DNA from 4 places in the Bacillus sp. N6 genome. Region 4 is predicted to be linked to each of the others. Evidence: riboswitches for the same ligand, from Rfam matches in the RefSeq annotation. Region 4 holds a riboswitch; each other region holds the start of a gene.
What was found. Region 4 has a riboswitch for thiamine pyrophosphate ahead of tenA (thiaminase II). Riboswitches for the same ligand answer to the same signal wherever they lie in the genome.
Positions count from the first base shown of each region.

Region 1: another riboswitch for thiamine pyrophosphate. It lies ahead of ACUXVC_RS02190 (MTH1187 family thiamine-binding protein); the one in region 4 lies ahead of tenA (thiaminase II).
Region 2: another riboswitch for thiamine pyrophosphate. It lies ahead of thiC (phosphomethylpyrimidine synthase ThiC); the one in region 4 lies ahead of tenA (thiaminase II).
Region 3: another riboswitch for thiamine pyrophosphate. It lies ahead of ACUXVC_RS24200 (energy-coupled thiamine transporter ThiT); the one in region 4 lies ahead of tenA (thiaminase II).

Region 1 covers NZ_CM127843.1:423,011-428,257, forward strand. The annotation lists gene ACUXVC_RS02185 (non-ribosomal peptide synthetase family protein) at 1-2,181, shown strand, start outside; TPP riboswitch at 2,234-2,335, shown strand; gene ACUXVC_RS02190 (MTH1187 family thiamine-binding protein) at 2,437-2,757, shown strand; gene ACUXVC_RS02195 (ABC transporter permease) at 2,729-3,502, shown strand; gene ACUXVC_RS02200 (ABC transporter substrate-binding protein) at 3,499-4,497, shown strand; gene ACUXVC_RS02205 (ABC transporter ATP-binding protein) at 4,494-5,243, shown strand.
Region 2 covers NZ_CM127843.1:5,068,004-5,073,250, forward strand. The annotation lists gene ACUXVC_RS26220 (arsenic transporter) at 1-394, shown strand, start outside; gene thiC (phosphomethylpyrimidine synthase ThiC) at 650-2,410, opposite strand; TPP riboswitch at 2,525-2,640, opposite strand; partial or broken gene ACUXVC_RS26230 (L-lactate permease) at 2,712-2,783, opposite strand; gene ACUXVC_RS26235 (transposase) at 2,829-3,098, shown strand; gene ACUXVC_RS26240 (hypothetical protein) at 3,572-3,874, opposite strand; gene ACUXVC_RS26245 (IS110 family transposase) at 4,288-5,133, shown strand; gene ACUXVC_RS26250 (transposase) at 5,175-5,247, shown strand, end outside.
Region 3 covers NZ_CM127843.1:4,683,562-4,688,808, reverse strand. The annotation lists gene ACUXVC_RS24210 (response regulator transcription factor) at 1-20, shown strand, start outside; gene ACUXVC_RS24205 (sensor histidine kinase) at 17-1,870, shown strand; gene ACUXVC_RS24200 (energy-coupled thiamine transporter ThiT) at 2,078-2,749, opposite strand; TPP riboswitch at 2,836-2,937, opposite strand; gene ACUXVC_RS24195 (FeoA family protein) at 3,132-3,359, shown strand; gene feoB (ferrous iron transport protein B) at 3,356-5,247, shown strand, end outside.
Region 4 covers NZ_CM127843.1:742,689-747,935, reverse strand. The annotation lists gene tenI (thiazole tautomerase TenI) at 1-363, opposite strand, end outside; gene ACUXVC_RS03820 (ABC transporter substrate-binding protein) at 374-1,375, opposite strand; gene ACUXVC_RS03815 (ABC transporter permease) at 1,372-2,124, opposite strand; gene ACUXVC_RS03810 (ABC transporter ATP-binding protein) at 2,124-2,873, opposite strand; gene tenA (thiaminase II) at 2,842-3,537, opposite strand; TPP riboswitch at 3,623-3,726, opposite strand; TPP riboswitch at 3,787-3,898, opposite strand; gene ACUXVC_RS03800 (SH3 domain-containing protein) at 4,168-5,247, shown strand, end outside.

The DNA of each region.
Region 1 (5,247 bases), 320 kb from region 4:
ATATATAAGCTAGCTTCCCTAAAAAGAATTGCGATTGGCGGTGAAATGTTGCCTGTAGAGGTTATTAAATTGTGGAGAGAAAGGATAGGTACAAATGTTGAAATTCATAATGTATACGGACCGACAGAATGTACTGTAGTGACGACAACCTATAAAATACCTAGTCAGTTAAATGAGGATGTTGCGAGTATTCCCATTGGTAAACCATGTGCTAATTATCAAGTTATGATTTTGGATGAGAATATGAATCTTTGTCCAATTGGTGTACCTGGTGAATTATATATAGATTCAGTAGGATTAGCAAAAGGGTATTTTAATAAGCCTAATAAAACAATTGAAGCTTTTATTCAGAACCCTTTTAATCCTATAGTTAATATATATAAAACAGGTGATATTGTTAAGTTGTTAGAGGATGGAAATATAGAATTTTTACATCGGAAAGATGATCAAGTAAAGATTAGAGGACATCGTATTGAACTAGGAGAAATCCAAAGTAAAATTTCTCAAAATCATAATATAAAAGAAAATGCTGTTTTTGCTAAGAAGAGTAAGGAAGGTAGCCAATATTTAATCGCGTTCTATACAACTTTAAATAAAAAAGAAATACCAGAATTAGTTTATCAGTTACAAGAGCAATTACCAGATTATATGGTGCCATCTAAACTAATTTATATTAATGAATTACCACTTACACCTAATAAAAAGATTGATGTTAAGAAGTTAGCTCAGTTAGAAGAAAAGTATGAACCGGTTCGTCTACAAGAATATGTTGCACCTTCTAATAAAGCAGAGAAACAAATAGCGCGCGCTTGGGCGGAAGTATTAGGAATTTCAAAAGTTGGAGTGCATGATGATTTCTTTACAATTGGTGGATATTCATTAAAAGTATTACGAGTCTTAACATTGTTAAAAGAAGATTTTTCACATTTAACAATTCAAGATTTCTTTAAAGAAAGAACGATATATGGATTAGCTCGAATTGAGCGAGAAGTAAAAGTAGAGAAAGAAGGAGTATTTCGTGAATATAAAGTGATTCACGAACCAGATACTATTACGTATGCAAACGTTTTGGAAGAAACCCAGATTTCAAATGTCTTTTTAACAGGAGCTACTGGTTATTTAGGATCACACATATTATATGAATTGTTGAGAGATACATCTGCTACTATTTATTGTTTAGTAAGACCAACCAAAGATGTGCAACAAAGAATTATAGATACATTAACAGGCTACTTTAGTGATATATGTGAAGAATGGTTACAGCGTATACAGGCCGTAGCTGGTGATCTGGGGGAAGAGTATCTTGGGATGAGCGAAGAAGAATTTATGTTCATCAGTTCTAAGATGGATACGATAATTCATTGCGGTGCAGATGTAAGACATTTTGGAGATGTAAAACAATTTGAAAATATAAATGTCCAAGGAACTAGCCGTATGCTAGCATTAGCGGAGAAAGGTGCTACATTCCATTTTATTTCTACAATTGGTATCCCGTTAGAATTAGCGGTAGATCAATGGGATACATACATGAAAACTGGTGATTTTAATTACAGTGTAGACTTAGAGAATGTATATTCAAATAGTAAACTACAAGCGGAAAACATTGTTCGTGAAGCAATGAAAAATGGTTTGCGCGGAAATATTTATCGTGCAGGTAATTTAGCATGTCATTCAGAAACAGGTTCGTTCCAACAAAATATTGAAGGAAACGCATTTTATCGTCTTATTAAAACAATGCTATTAATTGGGAAAGCACCAAATGTGAAGTGGAAAGTTGATTTCACACCAATTGATTTTGCTAGTAAATCAATTGTATCGTATTTAAAAGATTCGCAAATTGTAGGAGAGACGTTACATATTTGTCATCCACATCAAATTGAGTTTGAACAATTTATACAGTTAATTGGAGAGTGTGGATACAATCTTGAAATGGTTCCACTTTCAGAATATGTAAATACCGGACTTGAATTAGCGAAGGAAAATGAAGTAATAGCAGAGTTAATTGCTTCTCAAGTTGCAGGAGATGGAGCGCAGCAATCTGAAATTGTAATGGGTACGCGTAGAACGAATGAATGGATTAAGAAAAAAGAATTGATAGTACCAGCAATCAATAAAGAATTTATACAGCAGTTATTAGCTCATGGTGAAAAAGTTGGATATTTTCCAAAAATAATGAAATGATTATGCATGCTTTTGTTTGTTCAATAAAATAAATCATGCTACAATGAAAACGAATTAAGGACCGGGGAGCCAATTGGCTGAGAGGATGTAAGTAAACATCGACCCTCAACCTGATCTGGATAATGCCAGCGTAGGGAGTTACTTAAAGTGATGTAGCATATGTTATTCTATAATAACTTGCATACAAGGCTTTCCTACGCAGTAGGAAAGCCTTTTCTTATTTTTGAAATCTAATTTTATAAGGGGGATTTTATTATGTCACAACAAGTTACAATGTCATTTTCAGTAGTACCACAAGCGAAAACGAAAGATGTATATTCTGTTGTCGATAAAGCAATTGAAGTTGTGCAACAATCGGGAGTTCGTTATGAAGTAGGGGCAATGGAAACAACTTTGGAAGGAGAATTAGATGTACTTCTTGATGTCGTTAAACGTGCGCAACAAGCTTGCGTCGATGCTGGAGCAGAAGAAGTGATTACTTCTATTAAAATCCATTATCGTCCAAGCACTGGTGTAACGATAGATGAAAAGGTTTGGAAGTACCGTGATGAATATGCAAAACCAGAAGCAATCTAAACTTATTACAACTATTTGGCTTATCCTTCTCATTGCGATATGGGAAGGATCTGTTTCATTATTTAAAATCGAACCGTGGATTTTACCAAAGCCTTCTGCCATTGTTCAAGAATTAATTGGGATGAAAGATTTACTATTACCAAATACGATGCAAACACTGCAGGAAGTTATAATTGGACTATTCTTTGCAATTTTATTGGGGACGAGCATCGCAATTATTATGGACGTTATACCGTTATTTCGTATTTTAATAAATCCATTGCTCGTTATTTCGCAAACAATTCCAATTGTTGTACTTGCACCGCTATTTATTATTTGGTTTGGATATGGGATGTTGCCGAAAGTAATGGTCGTAATACTCGTTTGTTTCTTCCCAATTGCGCTTAGTATTTTAGAAGGTTTTCAAACAGTAGATAAAAACATGTTGAAGCTTTTACAAACAATGAAGGCGACAAAATGGCAAGTTTACCAGAAAGTAAAATTTCCAGCAGTGCTTCCATACTTTTTCTCCGGTTTAAAAATTGCAGTTACATATAGCGTAATGGGGGCAATTATCGGAGAATGGCTCGGTGCAAGTGAAGGATTAGGCGTTATGCTTACGAGGGCTACAAAATCCTTTTTGACTGCCCGAGTATTTGGTGTTGCAGCAATCATCGTTATAGTGACATTATGCCTGTATTTTATCGTAGAGTTTATGGCAAGAATAACAGCACCATGGATATATAGAAAGGACGGCAGAAAATGAAAAAAGGTTTGAAAGTTATGTTAGCTGCCTTAGTAGCGGTAGGTGTGGCTGGATGTAATCCGGCGAAGAAAGAAGAAAGTGCAAGTAAAGATCAAAAAGTAAAAGTAGTATTAGATTGGTTTCCAAATACGAATCATACTGGCTTGTATGTAGCGCAAACGAAAGATTATTACAAAAAGCAAGGATTAGATGTAGAAATTATTCAACCAGGTGACAATGTAACAGCAGAGCAAATGATAGCATCAGGAAAAGCAGACTTCGCAATAAGCGCACAAGAAAATGTAACATTAGCTCGTGTGGAAGGAATTCCTGTTGTATCTGTAGGAGCGATTATTCAGCATAACACTTCAGCGTTTGCATCGCTTAAGAAAGATAATATGACGTCACCGAAAGATTTTGAAGGTAAACGTTATGGCGGCTGGGGAGGACCAGCGGAAGAAGCGACATTAAAGACGATTATGGATAAGCATCAAGCTGATTTTAATAAAGTTGAAAAAATCATCTTAGGACAAACAGATTTCTTTAAATCAATCGGCCGTGATGCAGATTTCGAATGGATTTATTACGGTTGGGATGGTATTGAAGCGAAGCGCCAAGGAAAAGAGTTAAATACGATTATGGTGAAAGACTTAGATCCAGCGCTTGATTTCTATAGTCCTGTTATTATTACGAGTGAAAAACATACGAAGCAAGATAAAGACTTTGTGAAAAAGTTTATGAGTGCAACAACAGAAGGTTATAATTTTGCAATTAAGGAACCGAAAGAAGCTGCTGATATTTTAATTAAAGCTGTTCCAGATGTAAATAAAGATTTAGTTCAAGAAAGCCAGAAATGGTTAAGTACGAAGTATCAAGATGATGCGAAAGCATGGGGAGTACAGAAGGAAGAAATTTGGACGAATTACATGAATTTCTTATATGACAACAAAGTTATTAAAAAGAAAATCGATGTAAAAGATGCTTTTACAAATGAATTCCTTCCAAGTGAAAAATGAGCGGATTACAAATAAAAAATATAGTGAAATCTTTCGACGGAAAGAATGTATTAGAGAATATTAGTGCCTCTATACAAGAGGGAGAGTTTGTTTCTTTTGTAGGACAGAGTGGTTGCGGGAAAAGCACATTATTAAACATGATTGCAAATGTTGAAAAACCAACAAGCGGGAACGTAATATATAAAGATAAGCAAGTACAAGAGCAAGATGTTGTTAGTTATATGCCACAACAAGATTTATTACTACCGTGGCGATCAGCTTTGCAAAATATCGTTCTTCCGTTAGAAATTGAAGGAAAGCCGAAAAAACAAAGGCTGACAGAAGGAATGGAAGCATTAAAGCAGTTCGAACTAGATGAATATGCAGACCATTATCCAGATGAATTGTCTGGTGGTATGCGTCAAAGAATTAGTTTTCTGCGCACATATTTATGTGAAAAGCCAATTATGCTGCTTGATGAGCCTTTTGGAAAGTTAGATGCATTTACAAAAATGGAAGTACATAGCTGGCTTTTAAACTCTTGGCATCAAGAGAAGCAAACAATCGTTATGGTGACACATGACTTAGATGAGGCAATCTTGCTTTCAGATCGCGTATTTATTTTATCTCAAAGACCAGCGTCAATTGTTGGCGAGGTACAAGTGAAATTACCTAGACCGAGAACGATGGATATGTTAACATCACTCGAATTAAAAAAGGATAAAGAAGAGATTTTAAGTGTGTTAGCTCCTTATATGAAAAAATAGAAAA
Region 2 (5,247 bases), 1.0 Mb from region 4:
AACAGCGGCGCTCGTAAATTGGCTTGAACCAGTTGTAAGTCAACATCTACTCTATGCTAGCTTTGCAATGGGTGGACTCGTCTCCCTCCTCTCTAACGTCTTCAATAACCATCCTGCACTTATGATTGGTACAATCACATTAACCGAAATGGGACTAGACCCAGTCACATTAAAAACTATCTACCTCGCAAACATTATTGGTAGTGACATCGGTTCACTATTATTACCAATTGGTACACTAGCTTCCCTCATTTGGATGTATATTCTGAAACAAAACAAAATTAAAGTAAAATGGAAAGACTATTTAAGTGTATCCCTTATCGTTATTCCTCTCACAACAGTCGTCACATTATTCCTCTTATTCTACTGGGTACATCTCTTCTTCGCCTTATAAAGTGAAACTTTAATCAGTGGGGGTTTTGTTCATCCCCCACTGATTATTAGCCTTAACCAATCGGGCTTTTACGGGCAGCCCGACCCCGACCTAACTTCTTTGCTTCCGCTGAATTTTGAGGTGGGGGTCTTACTGCCCACAAATAGCGGGATAAACAACAGAAGCCCCATTTGCTACCGTCTTAGCAAATGGGGCTTCTTCTATAATAAAGTTAGGTACTACAGTGTGATCAATCAAGTAAAGAGGTGTAACGTGTTATTGATATAAATGACTACCAGCTTCTTTAAATTCTTCTGCTTTCTCTTTCATTCCTTTTTCAATTGCTTCTGTCGTTTCTAAATCATTTTCTTTTGCATATTCACGGATATCATGTGAAATTCTCATACTACAAAACTTCGGTCCACACATTGAACAGAAGTGAGCTGTCTTTGCCCCTTCTGCAGGCAACGTTTCATCGTGATATTCCATCGCACGTTCAGGATCTAAAGATAAATTAAATTGATCGCGCCAACGAAATTCGAAACGTGCTTTTGAAAGTGCATCATCACGCTGATGAGCCGTTTTATGTCCTTTTGCAAGATCAGCCGCATGCGCTGCAATTTTGTACGTAATAACACCCGTGCGTACATCATCTTTATTCGGTAAACCTAAATGTTCTTTCGGCGTTACATAACAAAGCATCGCCGTTCCAAACCAACCGATCATCGCAGCTCCAATTGCCGATGTAATATGGTCATAACCTGGTGCAATATCTGTCGTTAGTGGCCCAAGTGTATAAAACGGCGCGCCCTGACAAATATCAAGCTCTTTCTCCATATTCTCTTTAATTAAGTGCATCGGTACGTGTCCAGGTCCTTCGATCATAACTTGCACATCATGTTTCCAAGCAATTTTAGTTAATTCACCAAGTGTTTCAAGCTCAGAAAACTGTGCTTCGTCATTTGCATCTGCAATAGACCCTGGACGTAATCCATCTCCAAGAGAGAACGAAACATCGTACTGCTTCATAATTTCACAAATCTCTTCAAAGTGAGTATATAGGAAGTTTTCTTTATGATGGAATAGACACCACTGCGCCATAATCGAACCACCGCGCGAAACGATACCTGTCGTACGCTTTGCCGTGATTGGAATGTAACGAAGCAATACACCAGCGTGAATCGTAAAGTAATCAACGCCTTGCTCCGCTTGCTCAATTAACGTATCACGATACACTTCCCACGTTAAATCTTCTGCAATTCCATTTACCTTTTCAAGCGCTTGATAAATCGGCACAGTTCCAACTGGTACAGGCGCGTTACGAATAATCCACTCACGCGTCGTATGAATGTTTTTACCTGTAGATAAATCCATAATCGTATCTGCACCCCAGCGCGTTGCCCACGTCATCTTCTCTACTTCTTCTGCAATAGAAGAAGATACAGCAGAGTTTCCGATATTTGCATTTACCTTCACGTGGAAATTACGCCCGATAATCATCGGTTCTGCTTCCGGATGATTAATATTCGCTGGTAAAATAGCACGCCCTTCCGCAATTTCCTTACGAACAAACTCAGGCTCTACTCCTTCACGAATTGCAACGTATTCCATCTCAGACGTAATAATGCCATTACGCGCATAATGCATTTGCGTAACATTTGCACCTTGCTTCGCTCTAAGCGGCTGGCGATCCATTTGCGGGAAAACAGGTGTATGTTTCGAAGCCACTTTCACACCATCATCCTCTGGTTTCACCTCGCGCCCTTCATATGCCTCTACATCCCCGCGCTCCATGATCCAAGAATGACGCGGCGTTGGAATTCCCTTTTCCAGCTCCACTTTATACGCCGGATCCGTATAAGGACCGCTCGTATCATACACACGGACTGGAGGATTTGGGATGCCGTTCGTTTCGCTTTGTTCAATCTCACGCATCGGCACTTTCATGCCTGCGCGTGGTCCATCCACATATACTTTCTTACTCCCTGGTAAACTCGATTTCAATTCAATTTGCTCAGCTGAAACAGACTGTTTCATAACCTTTGTTGCCTCCCCTGTTCGTGACAAGGACGAGATATGGCCAGCGCATGCCAAAATAAAAAGAGCCAGGTCCATAAAAAAATAAGGACCTGGCTCATAAAAGACATCATTATGTAAAGCCGTTAACTTCCCTACGCTGGTACGAGCCAGATCAGGTCCAAAGGGTTAAGAAGATCACGCGCTTCTCTCTCAGCCTACGCATACGTTAGGCACCCCTAGTTTATCACTGATTTAATTTTCAATACTTTCCCATCATACACGATAATCTGAAAAATGCAAAGGTTATTTCTTTTTCTCTTTATGGAATCATCCACGTTAAATAATATGCTTGAACATACCTCATAATACCAACAATAATTACGAAGAACACCCTATTGTAAAAATAGTTTATGACTTAACATGGGAGTTTAAAAACATCTTCACCACAAAGAGTATTGAGAATTTCGACCATTGTATTGAGAAAATGAAGAATACTAATATACAAGAATTTAAGAGCTTTACGAATGGATTAGCCGGGGATATTGAAGCTGTCAGAAATGCGGTAACTTATGAGAATAATAATGGTCTTGCCGAAGGGAGCATAAACAAGTTAAAGCTTATTAAAAGAATCATGTATGGTCGATACAAATTCTCCACATTGCGGACAAAGATTCTACTTTTGGAGAGAATGAGACTTTTCAACTAACTCCGGAAAGAACCATTTTTTACTTGCCAAATACATTCATCAGTCCCATTTGACAAAGAGCCTTTGTCTCTGCTGCATTTCGCTACAACTGCTACCTGCCATACAACCTGCAATAGAGATAGGTAACAATTTACTATACAAGGAACAAAATTGACCTGCTCCTCCATTTAGTGATTTAACTATCTTTATTATTCAGAGCTAAAACTCAAAGAGAAAGCTCTTACATTTATTGTAACATTATTTCCTTAATATGTTAATTTTTGTTATCTTGTTAGTTAAAGGGGTACTTAGTACAAAAAATAACCGTAGATAGTAGCACGAACACTGTTCTTGTTATAATTAATTTTTTTCAGAACGTCTATAATCCTCTTTTAAAAAATATATGTAAATATAATAAAAAACGAATGATTAATAGAAATATTCTACACCACTCGTTTTTTATCGGACTTCTTTTTACTGTACTTTTATTTTCTTTATGAGTTATTAGAAAAATAATTGTCTATATAAGTCTTTATTTTTTCAAAATTCTTTTCCATAAATAAGATTGCTGGTACTTCAATTATTGGAAGATTATTTTCATTATCAAAAGCTGGACACGGTTTGGGAACTACCAAATAGTCAACTGAGTTTTTATCCCTAATATAATTAATTGAAACATCATAATACTTAGAAAAATATTCCTTCAAATCATTCTGATTCCTTAAAAATGGTAGAGAAAATATTGAACCATAATTTATACCAGCGTCGACAATTAATACAAAGCATATTTTTTTCATGATACACCCTCCTCGTATAATAAGTTTTAAGTTAATAACTGTTCCTTGAAAATTAAATAGTTTTTATCTTCAAGAGCTACATCAAAAAAATGATGTATGGGTAAAATTTAGTCTTGGATACTGGGGGATTCCCCCAGATAATGGAAGTGCAGAAATGGATCCATCGGGAATATGCTTACTCCTCCTGTAGTTCGACCACGTTAAAAGACTGTGACCCAGACCAAAATGCACTGCATACGCACAAGCTGTATCGGTTTCCTTCACTTACCTCTCATAGTGGTGGGAGGGCAGCTTAGATGAAGGCAATCATTGAATACTCATACGCGAGGTTGTGGCTATGTTTTGGACTCTAGGGAGATCCCACAGTATCCAAGCTCATTCCAAATACTATTCAAAGAAAGGAAGTCCTTTCTTTGAGATTATTCGTAGCTATTGATGTAAGCTCTGAAAAACTTGATGTATGTTTTCTTGACAGTCATGACACTGTTTTGAAAGAAATTTGTCTTTCAAACGATGTGAATGGTGCCAACGCCATTAAGGAGGATGTTCTCCATTTTCACCATTTGTACAACTATAAAAAAATTGTCATTGGCATGGAATCTACTTCCGTCTATAGTTTCCATCCTTCCATGTTCCTAACGGAAGATAAGGATTTGAGGGCTTTAGACGTGGAAGTGGTCGTACAAAATCCAACAGCCATCCATCGGTATAAAAAACTCTTTGAAGAAGATAAGACCGATAAAATAGATGCTTTCCGTATTGCCGATTTTTTACGAATCGGGCGGTATAATAAGTTTCTTATCAAGGAGGAAAAATACGTTGCCCTTCAACGTTTAACACGATCTAGATATCAACTCGTTCACCAGCAAACAGAATGTAAGCAACACTTTCTGAAGAACCTTTACTACAAATGTAATACGTTATCGAAAGAGTTAAATATCCCTGTTTTTGGTGCGACGATGATGGAAATACTCTCAGATTCCCTTTCGTTGGATGAAATCGCAGAAATGGATCTAGAAGCACTCGCTACTCTTCTTCAGAAAAAGGGGAAAGGACGCTTTAGCGACCCGGAAGATTTAGCGAAAACCATCAAGAAAGCCATACGTGACTCCTACCGACTAGGTAAGGTCGTTCAAGACTCTGTGGACATTGTATTAGCCACTTATGCACGATTGATTCAAACATTGAAAAAACAAATCAAAGAGATAGAAAAAGCATTACTGCTTTATTCTAAGCCATTCCAGAAGCGAGATATTTAACAAGTGTTCCAGGCATTGGAGTCGTATACGCCGCGGGAATCATTGCGGAAGTTGGACAAATTGAACGCTTTGAGAACGAAGCACAATTGGCCAAATACACCGGTCTTTACTGGA
Region 3 (5,247 bases), 1.4 Mb from region 4:
AATTTGAGGGCAATGTATGAGGAATGGAATTGTACTAAAATTATTTACTCTTACAACAGCATTGTGCATGTTGATTTTAGCGACGATATTTATTGGACAAACGATATTTTTTAAACAATATTATGCGAATCGAAAAGTGGAAGATATTAAAGTGAATTTAAATTCCTTTGGGAAGAACTATTTAAATCATGCAGGAAATGCAGAAGAAATTCAGAAACTAGAGCAAGACTTTTTAAGAGAAAATAATACGTGGATTACGACATTAGATAAGAACGGGAATTTAAAACATGCAGATGATTTTTATTTTGAAGTAACGATAGATCGTAGGCAACAAAAGAGCTTTGGACAACAAATATTCAAAATTCCCTTAGGTAATCTCGTCAATATAGAGGAGATTGATAATAAATTATCAGAGCATTTTTTAGGGCAAGAAATTTATTTTTCTGGAGTGAGAAAAGAAGATAGTTTTATTCCATTCTCTTTTTCTTTATCTAAACAGAATTTAAGTGGATCTAATAAACCGCTAGAAAAAGCATTTAATGAGAAAATGAGAAAATTATATGAGGAGAAAAAGAAAGCAACCGGGGAACAAGTTGTTAAGGAGAAGAGGCCAGCCGTTCAGGAGCAAGCTGCCCCAGAACCAGATGTTTACATAGGAGGGCGTGTTACGAAAGTACAGTTTCCAGATGTAAAAGGCCCCGTAAATCCAATTTATAAAAATACTTTATTTTTGGATAGTATAAAAGAATTTCAAACGGATGTATTACTAAAAGAGAGTAATCAAATAGAGTATTCAACAAAGACAATGGACTATGAAAAGAATGATATAAAATATAAATTATTAATGAAACCAATAAAAGAAAAAGATGGATCAGTAACATATATTTATGCGATGGCTTCTTTACAGCCCGTAGATGAAGCTGTACAAATGGTGCAAGATTATTACATCTATATCATTGCATTTGTAGTCGTTCTTATTTTTTTAGCTTCGTTTTATTATTCAAAACAAATTGCAAAACCATTATTAAAAATAAATGATACGACGAAGAAAATAGCACAATTAGATTTTACAGAAAAAATACCGATTACTTCAAAAGATGAAATTGGAGATTTATCGAAAAATATTAATGTGCTATCAAATAAACTCCATTCGCATATTGGGCAGTTAGAAGAAGATATTGAAAAGGAAAGAAAGTTAGAAAAGACGCGAAAAGAATTCATTTCTGGTGTTTCACATGAATTAAAAACACCGCTAAGTATTATGAAAAGCTGTATTTCTATTTTAAAAGACGGGGTAGCTGAGCATAAAAAGGATTATTATTTTCAGGCGATGGAGAGAGAAGTAGACAAAATGGATACGTTAATTTTGGATATGCTTGAGTTAGCTAAATTTGAATCTGGTACATATAAAATGAAAAAGGATTCGTTTTATATTGATACAGTAATTGAAGACATATGTGAACATCTATCTGTGGAAATAGAGAAAAAAGAGCTTCGTGTTCATAAAAATATATGTTCATTTGAAGTGATTGCAAATCAAGGCCGGATTGAACAAGTCATCGTGAATTTCATTACGAATGCCATACGTTATACACCAAATAAAGAAGATATTATTATTTCTACAATAGATGAGAAGGATCGTATAAAAGTGTGCATTGAAAATAAAGGTACTCACATTGAAGAAGAACAATTAGATAAAATTTGGGATCGTTTTTATCGAGTGGATACAGCTCGTCAGCGTTCACAAGGTGGGACGGGGCTTGGGCTTGCCATTTCAAAGAATATTTTAGAACTACATGATACTGAATATGGGGCAGGAAATACAGAAGATGGTGTGTTATTTTATTTCTATTTACCGAAAAAAGCGTAGAAAATATAATCTACGTTTTTTTAAATTATTTTCATATTATCTTTACCTAATCTTTATTTTTAATCAGTATAATTTGTTTAGAATATGAGGTTATGTAAGGAGTCGATGAACCGTGCATAGCAATTGGCTAAGTATAATGGTATTTATTTTCTTTTGCGCATTTATTGTATTTTTAATTAATATTACGATATGAAAAAAGAGCGCTCATTAAGCGCCCTTTTTTTGTGTATTCATTTGATAAGCACTGATGCTTTTGAATAAGCGTGGTGAAGTGATAAATAAAAATATAAGTAAAACGGTACATAGAATATAGGAACCAATCATTGTACTACCGTTAAATATTAAAGAATATAGGAAAGCCGATTGGCCTTTTGGTGCATATTGTCCCCAGAAAATGATACCAGCGATAAAGTGACAGAAGTAACGAGCTAGACTACCGATAAAAGTAGCGACGATAATGTATCCAATTACTTTCTTTCCTTGGTTTGGTTTTGATGAAGGTTTGTCTTTACGGCTACCTAAATTTGATTGTTCTTCGCTATTTTCATTTGACGCTAAAAGCGCCTTTTGAATTGGACGATAGAATAAACCAGCAAATCCAATGAATGCGAAAGCAACAAAGTATTCAATTAATACTTGAATTGGTGTGACGATAATGGCATCGCCTACGACAATTTGTAATAATCCCCAAATTAAGCCTCCTAAGAAAGCCATTTTGAAGCCCCAGCGGTATGCGATAATAAAAATAGGAATCATAGCAAATGAAATGGAACCGCCTGTTGCTGATATTTTGATTGAAAGTGGTAAAATGTCGATGACCAAGGCGAAGGCTGCAAGAATAGCAGATTCGATCATCGCTTGTAAATTGGTGTTACGCATGTTGTCTCCCCCTAAATCCAAGTTGTACAAAAAAGAATAGATATCATAGGAGGATACGAAATACGTAAATAAAAATGAGGTATGTATTTCGGGCGTTTGCACAATCCCTGCGTTAGCATTAACTAACAGGTTCGAAGGGTCGGAACGAAGTGTTCCCTCTCAGCGGCATGGCTCCCCCAGTGATAACGAGATTCTTTATTTGCTATTGTTTATTGTAAGCGAAATGGATGAGAATGGCAAACAAATGCTGTATGACAATAATTGAAATAGAATTGTAGCGAAATGTTAATAAATATGAAGCAAAAGGGTATAGTACAAGAGAAATTGGGTGTGGTATAATTTTTTTGAAAATAATTATCATTCTCTTCTGAGGGGGAAGGTTATGAGCTTAGTAGATATTAAAATTGGAGAGAAAGTGTTAGTAAAAAGTATTCAGTCTTTAGATCAGCTATTAAAGCGTAGACTAGCTGCTTTCGGTCTTGCGGAAGGAAGCGAACTTCGCTTGAAACAGAAAGCGATGTTCAAAGGTCCTTGTACATTGGAGTGTCGTGGACAGTTAATTAGTATTCGTCATTGTGACGCGAAAATGATAAAGGTGGAATTAGCGTGAATAAGGTAGCTTTGCTAGGGAATCCGAATACAGGGAAGACATCATTATTTAATGCACTTACTGGTTCTTATGAATACGTAGGAAACTGGAGCGGTGTAACAGTAGAAAAAAAGGTTGGTAAATTAAAAGATAGACAAGGAACATTAATTGATTTACCAGGTGTGTATGATTTAAATCCAGTTTCACGTGATGAAGGTGTTGTAACAAACTTTCTATTAACAGAAGAATTTAATCATATGTTAAATATTGTAGATTCTTCGCAGTTTGAGAGAAATATGCATTTAACGTTGCAATTACTTGAATTTGGTAAGCCGGTCTCAATTGGTTTAAATATGGTTGATGTGGCGAAGCAAAGAGGAATTGTCATTGATGTAAAACGATTATCAGAACTATTAGGTGTAACAGTCGTTCCTGTCGTTGCAAGAAGTGGAAAAGGTTGTGAAGAACTACTTGCGACTCTTAAAGAAAATGACAAAAAGGAGAAAAAGCCATTCCTTATTTCATATGGTGTACAAATGGATGAAGGAATTGGAGAAGTAATTGCTCTTTTAGAGACAGCGAATTATGAGCATCCGAGATGGTTAGCACTTCAATTTTTAAGCAATAACGAAGTAGTAGAAAAAGAAATGAAAGCATTACCAATTTATAAGGAACTCATAGCCATTCGATCTCGCTTAGAAGGAAAACTTGATTGTACGTTAGAAGAGCACATTTACAAAACTCGTGAAGCGTATATTGAAAAGTTAAAAACAAATGTTATGAAGCATGAGAAAGAAGGAAAAATTCCTTTTTCAGAAAAAATTGATAGATTAATTACACATAAAATTTTAGGACTTCCAATCTTTTTAGCAGTTATGTTTTTTATTTTTCAGGTTACGTTTACGTGGATTGGTACACCTTTATCGGATATGTTAGATGAGTTTTTTGGTGGTCAGCTTACGGATTGGGTGACGGCTGGACTTACAAGTATTGGAGCTTCTGATTTTATTCAAGCACTCGTTACAGAAGGTATTATTGCCGGTGTTGGTGCTGTATTAGTATTCGTACCACAAATCTTTGCACTATTCTTTTTCATTTCATTATTAGAAGACTCAGGATATATGGCGCGAATTGCAGTTGTTATGGATAGAATTATGGAGTTCTTTGGCTTAAACGGTAAAGCTTTTATTCCGATGATTATCGGTTTTGGATGTAACGTTCCGGGTATTATGGCAGCGAGAACGATTGAACAGGAGAAAGAGCGCTTACTTACAATTTTAGTAACACCGTTTATGTCTTGTTCAGCACGATTACCTGTATATGCATTATTTGCGGGCGTATTCTTCCCTAATAGTCAGGCGACTGTTGTATTTTCTTTATATGTCGCAGGTATTGTTCTTGCGTTATTAGTTACAAAAATTATGTCTCTTACGATTTTGAAAGCAGAAAAATCTATTTTCGTAATTGAACTACCGCCTTATCGTGTGCCACAAGCGAAAACGTTATGGCTGAGCACGTGGGAGAAAGGAAAGGGATTTGTTCGTAAAGCTGGTACATTCATCTTTGGTGGTTCGGTTGTTATTTGGTTATTAAATTATGCAGGTCCATCAGGATTTGGCGTTGATATGGGAGATAGCTACTTAGCGATGATTGGTGGATTTATCGCACCATTATTTGCACCGCTCGGCTTTGGAACGTGGCAAGCTGCGGCATCCCTTTTAACAGGATTTTTAGCGAAAGAAGTTGTCGTTTCTACAATGGCAATTATTTATGCGGTTAAAGAAGATGTGCTTGGAAATGTAATGGGAGCACATTATACAGCATTATCAGCTTATGCATTTATGTTCTTTATTTTATTATATGTTCCGTGTTTAGCGACCGTAGCTGTTATTAAACGTGAAACAGGATC
Region 4 (5,247 bases):
AACGAGTGAATCCGCTCCATTTTTAAATGCTACTATCGCTTCATCTAGCGAATGCACAGAATAACCGACATGCAAATACGAAAACTTTTCTTTCACTGACTTTACATCTGTGCTTCGATACCCTAGTTGAACACGAGGAATATTTAATAAAATTGCAATATCAATTCGATCATTTATGACAATTTTAGAAGCCGGAAAGCCTTCCATTAAAAGACTTTCCACACCTTCATATAACTCCTTCGTACTCTTCTCACGCTCACGAATATGCAAATAATCAATCTCACTCTCAATTTGCATCGCTACATTCACTAAATCTTCGAATGGCATATGGCCATTTGAGATTACGTGGAGCTCATTTTTCATATTCATTCGCCTACTTTAAAATATTTTCGAATAGTTCATCGACTGGAACGGTTTCTTTCGTCATTCCTTTGTCCTTCAGCCATTTATTTTGTTTCTCCCAAGATTCTTTTGAATCTGATAAAAATGGCTCATCTTTCGTTTCCATCTTCTCTAATAAAATTTTCATACTTTCCTTTTCAACTTCTGGCACAAGTGGGAAGTTTTCTTTTTCTTGATGATTTAATAAAATATTCAATGCTTCATCTGGGTTTTTCTTCATGAAATCATAGCCTTTTTTCGTACCACGTAAGAAAGCTTGCAACGCTTCTTTATCTTTTTTCAACGTTTTATCACCTGTTACAAACACAAGTTCATGATAGTTCGGTACTCCGTAATCAGCTGGATTAAAGTAAGCTGGTTCATGGCCTTCATGACGCATAACCGGTACTTCATGATTAATGTATGCCCCTGTTACCGCATCCACTTTTTTCGTAATTAAGGCTGGTACTAAATCAAATCCAACATCAACTACTTTCACTGTATCAGGATTACCACCAGCTTCTTTTACCATCGTTTTTAAATACATCTCACTTAAAGGTGTTCCAGAATATCCTACTGTTTTTCCTTCTAAATCTTTCGGTGATTGAATACCCGCTGATTTCAGCGATACGACATGATTTAATGGTGAACGTACGACAGCCCCAATTGATTTCACTGGAATTTGCTCATTTGCTCTTGCCATAACAACATCTGGCTGATAATACAAGCCAACTGTCACCTTCCCTGCTGCTGCCAATGTTAATGGATCAGTCGGATTAGAAGGGAATTTAATATTTACCTTTACACCTTCTTCTTTAAAGTATCCTTTTTCAATTGCTGCATAAATAAAGCTATGTACCGCATTTGGATACCAATCTAACATGACTGTTATTTCTTTCTCTTTTTTACTTTTTTCTGATGCTGAATTACTTGAACATCCTGTAATCATTGCAATTAATAATGTAAACACAAAGATGCGCTTTAAAAATTTCATGAATGCTTCCTCCAACTAATGAATTTCTTTTCTAATATGGAAATAAGTACGACGAAGAAAATAGCTAATAATGATAACAATACAATGGGTGCAAATACGCCAGCTCCATCTAACTGCGTCATCATTCTCTTACTGAAATATCCAAGTCCAGCTTGTGCACCGAGCCATTCTCCAATTGCTGCTCCGATAACACTAAGCGGAACTGCAATTTTTAAAGCTGAGAAAAAATAAGGAAGAGCAGACGGCAACTTTAATTTAAGAAAAATATCTCTTTTCGTTGCTCCATATGTAACTAAGAGCTCCTCCCATTCTTTTTTTGTACTACGCAGTCCATCATACGTATTGACCGCAATCGGGAAAAACGTAATTAAAACTGTGACAACAACCTTACTCCAAATTGTGTATCCAAACCATAAAACAAATAGCGGAGCAAGCGCAGTAATCGGAATCGTTTGTGAAGCAACTAATAATGGATAAAATGCTCTTTCCATCCATGTACTCGCATTCATTAACATCGCTAGCCCTACACCTAATATGATAGAAATAACAACACCTATTAAAACGACGTATAACGTTGCAGGTAAATGAACCGTAAATAATATGTCTTTTAGTTTCCATATCTTCATTACAATCGCAGACGGTGACGGTAAAATGTACATCTCATCTACAATTCTTGCTCCTATTTCCCACACAGCTAGTAAAATACTAGAAAGTGTAATAGCAGGAACTAATTCTTTCAATCGGTTCATCACACAAGTACCTGCCTTTGTAACATACTAAGAAGCTCATCTTTCAGCGCTAATACTTCCGGTTTATATAAATCTTTTCGTGTTCTGTTATGATCAAGTGGTACAATCCGCTCAGTCAAAGTCGTTATCGGCTGCTGTTCCACTACTAAAACTCGGTTCGAAAGAAATAACGCTTCTTCAACATCATGAGTAATGAATAAAATTGTTTTTTCCCACTCTTGCCATTGTTCAAACAGCCATTCTTGCAAAGAGGCCTTCGTTAAAGCATCTAACGCGCTAAACGGTTCATCTAATAACAATATCTCCCCGCCCGTTAACAAAGTTCGGATAAAAGATACGCGTTGCCTCATACCACCAGATAAATCTTTCGGATGTTTTGTCTCATATCCTTGTAAACCAAATTTATATAACAGTTCCTTTGCCTTTACTTGTGCTTCTTTCTTCTGTACACCTTGGCACTCTAGCGGCAGAGCAGCATTCTCAATAATTGTTCTCCACGGCAAAAGCATATCTTTTTGCGGCATATATCCTACAGGATGGTGCTTTGTTTCTGTCAGTTCTATCTTTCCAGTACTTACCTTCTCTAGGCCTGTAATAAGGCGAAATAAAGTACTTTTCCCACATCCACTCGGTCCGATAATACTGAAAAACTCTTTCTCATGTATAGAAGCATTTAATTCATGGATGATTGGTTTCTCATCGTAATGAAAAGAAACATTATGAAACTGTAGTATGTTCTTGCTCCTCAAATCCCCACATCTCCTTACGATAGGACATATCCCAGAATAAATATTCAAATCGACTGGAATATAAGAAAATCTCCTCTAATCTATCTAGTTCTTTCTCAGACTTTCCAACTGCCATTTCATTTAATAAATCTATTAACCAAATACAAAGATTACCGTATTCTTCCGAACTATATCCTTGAATCCACTCACCAAAAAACTCATGATCTCTTGCTCCAGGAATATCATTTAAACGCTTTCCAATTTCCCAGTAGCTCCACATACATGGAAGAAGCGCTGCTATTAATTCTGCAAGTGTGCCATTTTGAGATACAGACATCATGTAATTTGTATAAGCTAAATTTTTAGCAGATGGCTTTGCAGACTCTATCTCCTCTATAGAAATTCCAAGTCTTTTTGCATATTGTTTATGGATTGTCATTTCGCCATTTAATATTCCATCAATTTGTTCAGCGAACTTTCCCATTACTTGTGGATTCGTTGCTTTTACAACACCAATCGCATATAATTTTGCATAATCTAGCAGATATAAATAATCTTGAATAATATAATACTGAAATTTATCTTTTTCTAACGTGCCATCTCCCATACCCACTACAAACGGATGATTATGACTCATCTCCCAAACCGGTTGCACAGTTTCTAATAATCTATCGCAAAATTTCATTTCTCTATCCCCTTTCAATATATGTATCTAAATAAAAAACCACTTCTATATATAAGAAGTGGTTACAGCAAATAAAATTATACATTTATTCGATGTTCCACTTCCCTTCGCTAGTATTACCTAGATCAGGTGTTATAAGGGTTAAGGATTATTCCTCTCTCAGCAAATCAAGCACCCCTAGTGGTTTCAATATGAAATTTTCAAATAAAAAAGCCCCGTTTCTATACGCAAAGAAACGGGGACTCATTGTTAGTGTCCGAATTGCTTCCCTACGCTAGCATAATCTAGATCAGGTAATAAAAAGGATCAAAGGCTTACGGCCTACTCTCAGCTGGCAACACCAGCTCTCCTAGCAAACTATAAAATTATCACTGTCAGTATAACACCCTAATAAGACATCATCAACTATTTTAATTTTCTTAATTATCAACAAAAAATTAAAGTTATACAATACATACATTCTATTTTAGAAAATAAAACTCCAATTAATTGTTTAAAAAGGAATCATTATCCTCAAAAAATTTATTTTTATATTGATTTCATATTACATTTATGTGAATACACCCACTATATTATATCTTTATACTATAATAAAATTACAACTATACAACTAGAGGAGGTCTCTATTCCATGAATATGAAAGCTACTGCTTTAACAGCAACTACTGTAGCGATTGCTTCTTTACTTCCTTCTATGGGTGAAACAAATGTACAAAAAGCAAACGCTGAACAATTATCTAATGTTAAAACTGGGTATGTCAAAGTCGATCAAGTAGCATTACATACAGAAGATAACGTAAAGAGCACATCAATTGATACAATTCGCTTTAATACAAAAGTGAACATCCTTGAAACAACTAATGGTTGGTATAAAGTATCTGTTCATAATAAAGTAGGTTATGTACAAAAAGATGCTATTTTACTAAAAAACAAACTTCAATCTAATGATCAATACATCGTCAATGCTAATGCATTAAACGTTCGCTCTGAACCTAATTTAGAATCTTCCATTTTAGATGTATTACCAAATGGCAAGTTTATTACCGTTCAAGAAGATCAAGGCGAATGGTATAAAATATCACATAATGGCCAAACGGGTTACGTACAAAAAGCATTCATCTCTAATGGTTCACAACCCTTAGTAAAAGGAATCACCGTTCAAAATAATACAAAATATACTGTTGCAACACCTAATCTGAATGTACGTAGCAACACTAGTACAAGTAGCGCTCTACTCGGTTCATTACAAAACGGTACACAAGTACAAGTAGTAGAAACTGTAGGAACTTGGTATAAAATTCGTTTTGGCACAGGATACGGATATGTAGCAAAACACTATGTAGTACAAAATCAACCACAGGCTAAAACAGATCAGCCTTCATCTATTCCAGCTGCTTTCAAATTCCCTGCTCAAGGAAGAATTAGCTCAACCTTTGATATACGATGGGAACAAATGCATTATGGTATAGATATTGCTGCTCCAGGGAACGTCTCTATCCAAGCTGCTGCTGCAGGTAAAGTTGTGAAATCTTATTATTCAGCTAGCTATGGCAATGTTGTGTTCATTGCGCATCAAATCAATGGGAAATTATATACAACTGTTTATGCTCATATGAAGGATCGCACTGTACAAACTGGTGATCAAGTACAAGCTGGACAATTAGTAGGTCATATGGGCAACACAGGTCATTCATACGGGCAACATCTTCAT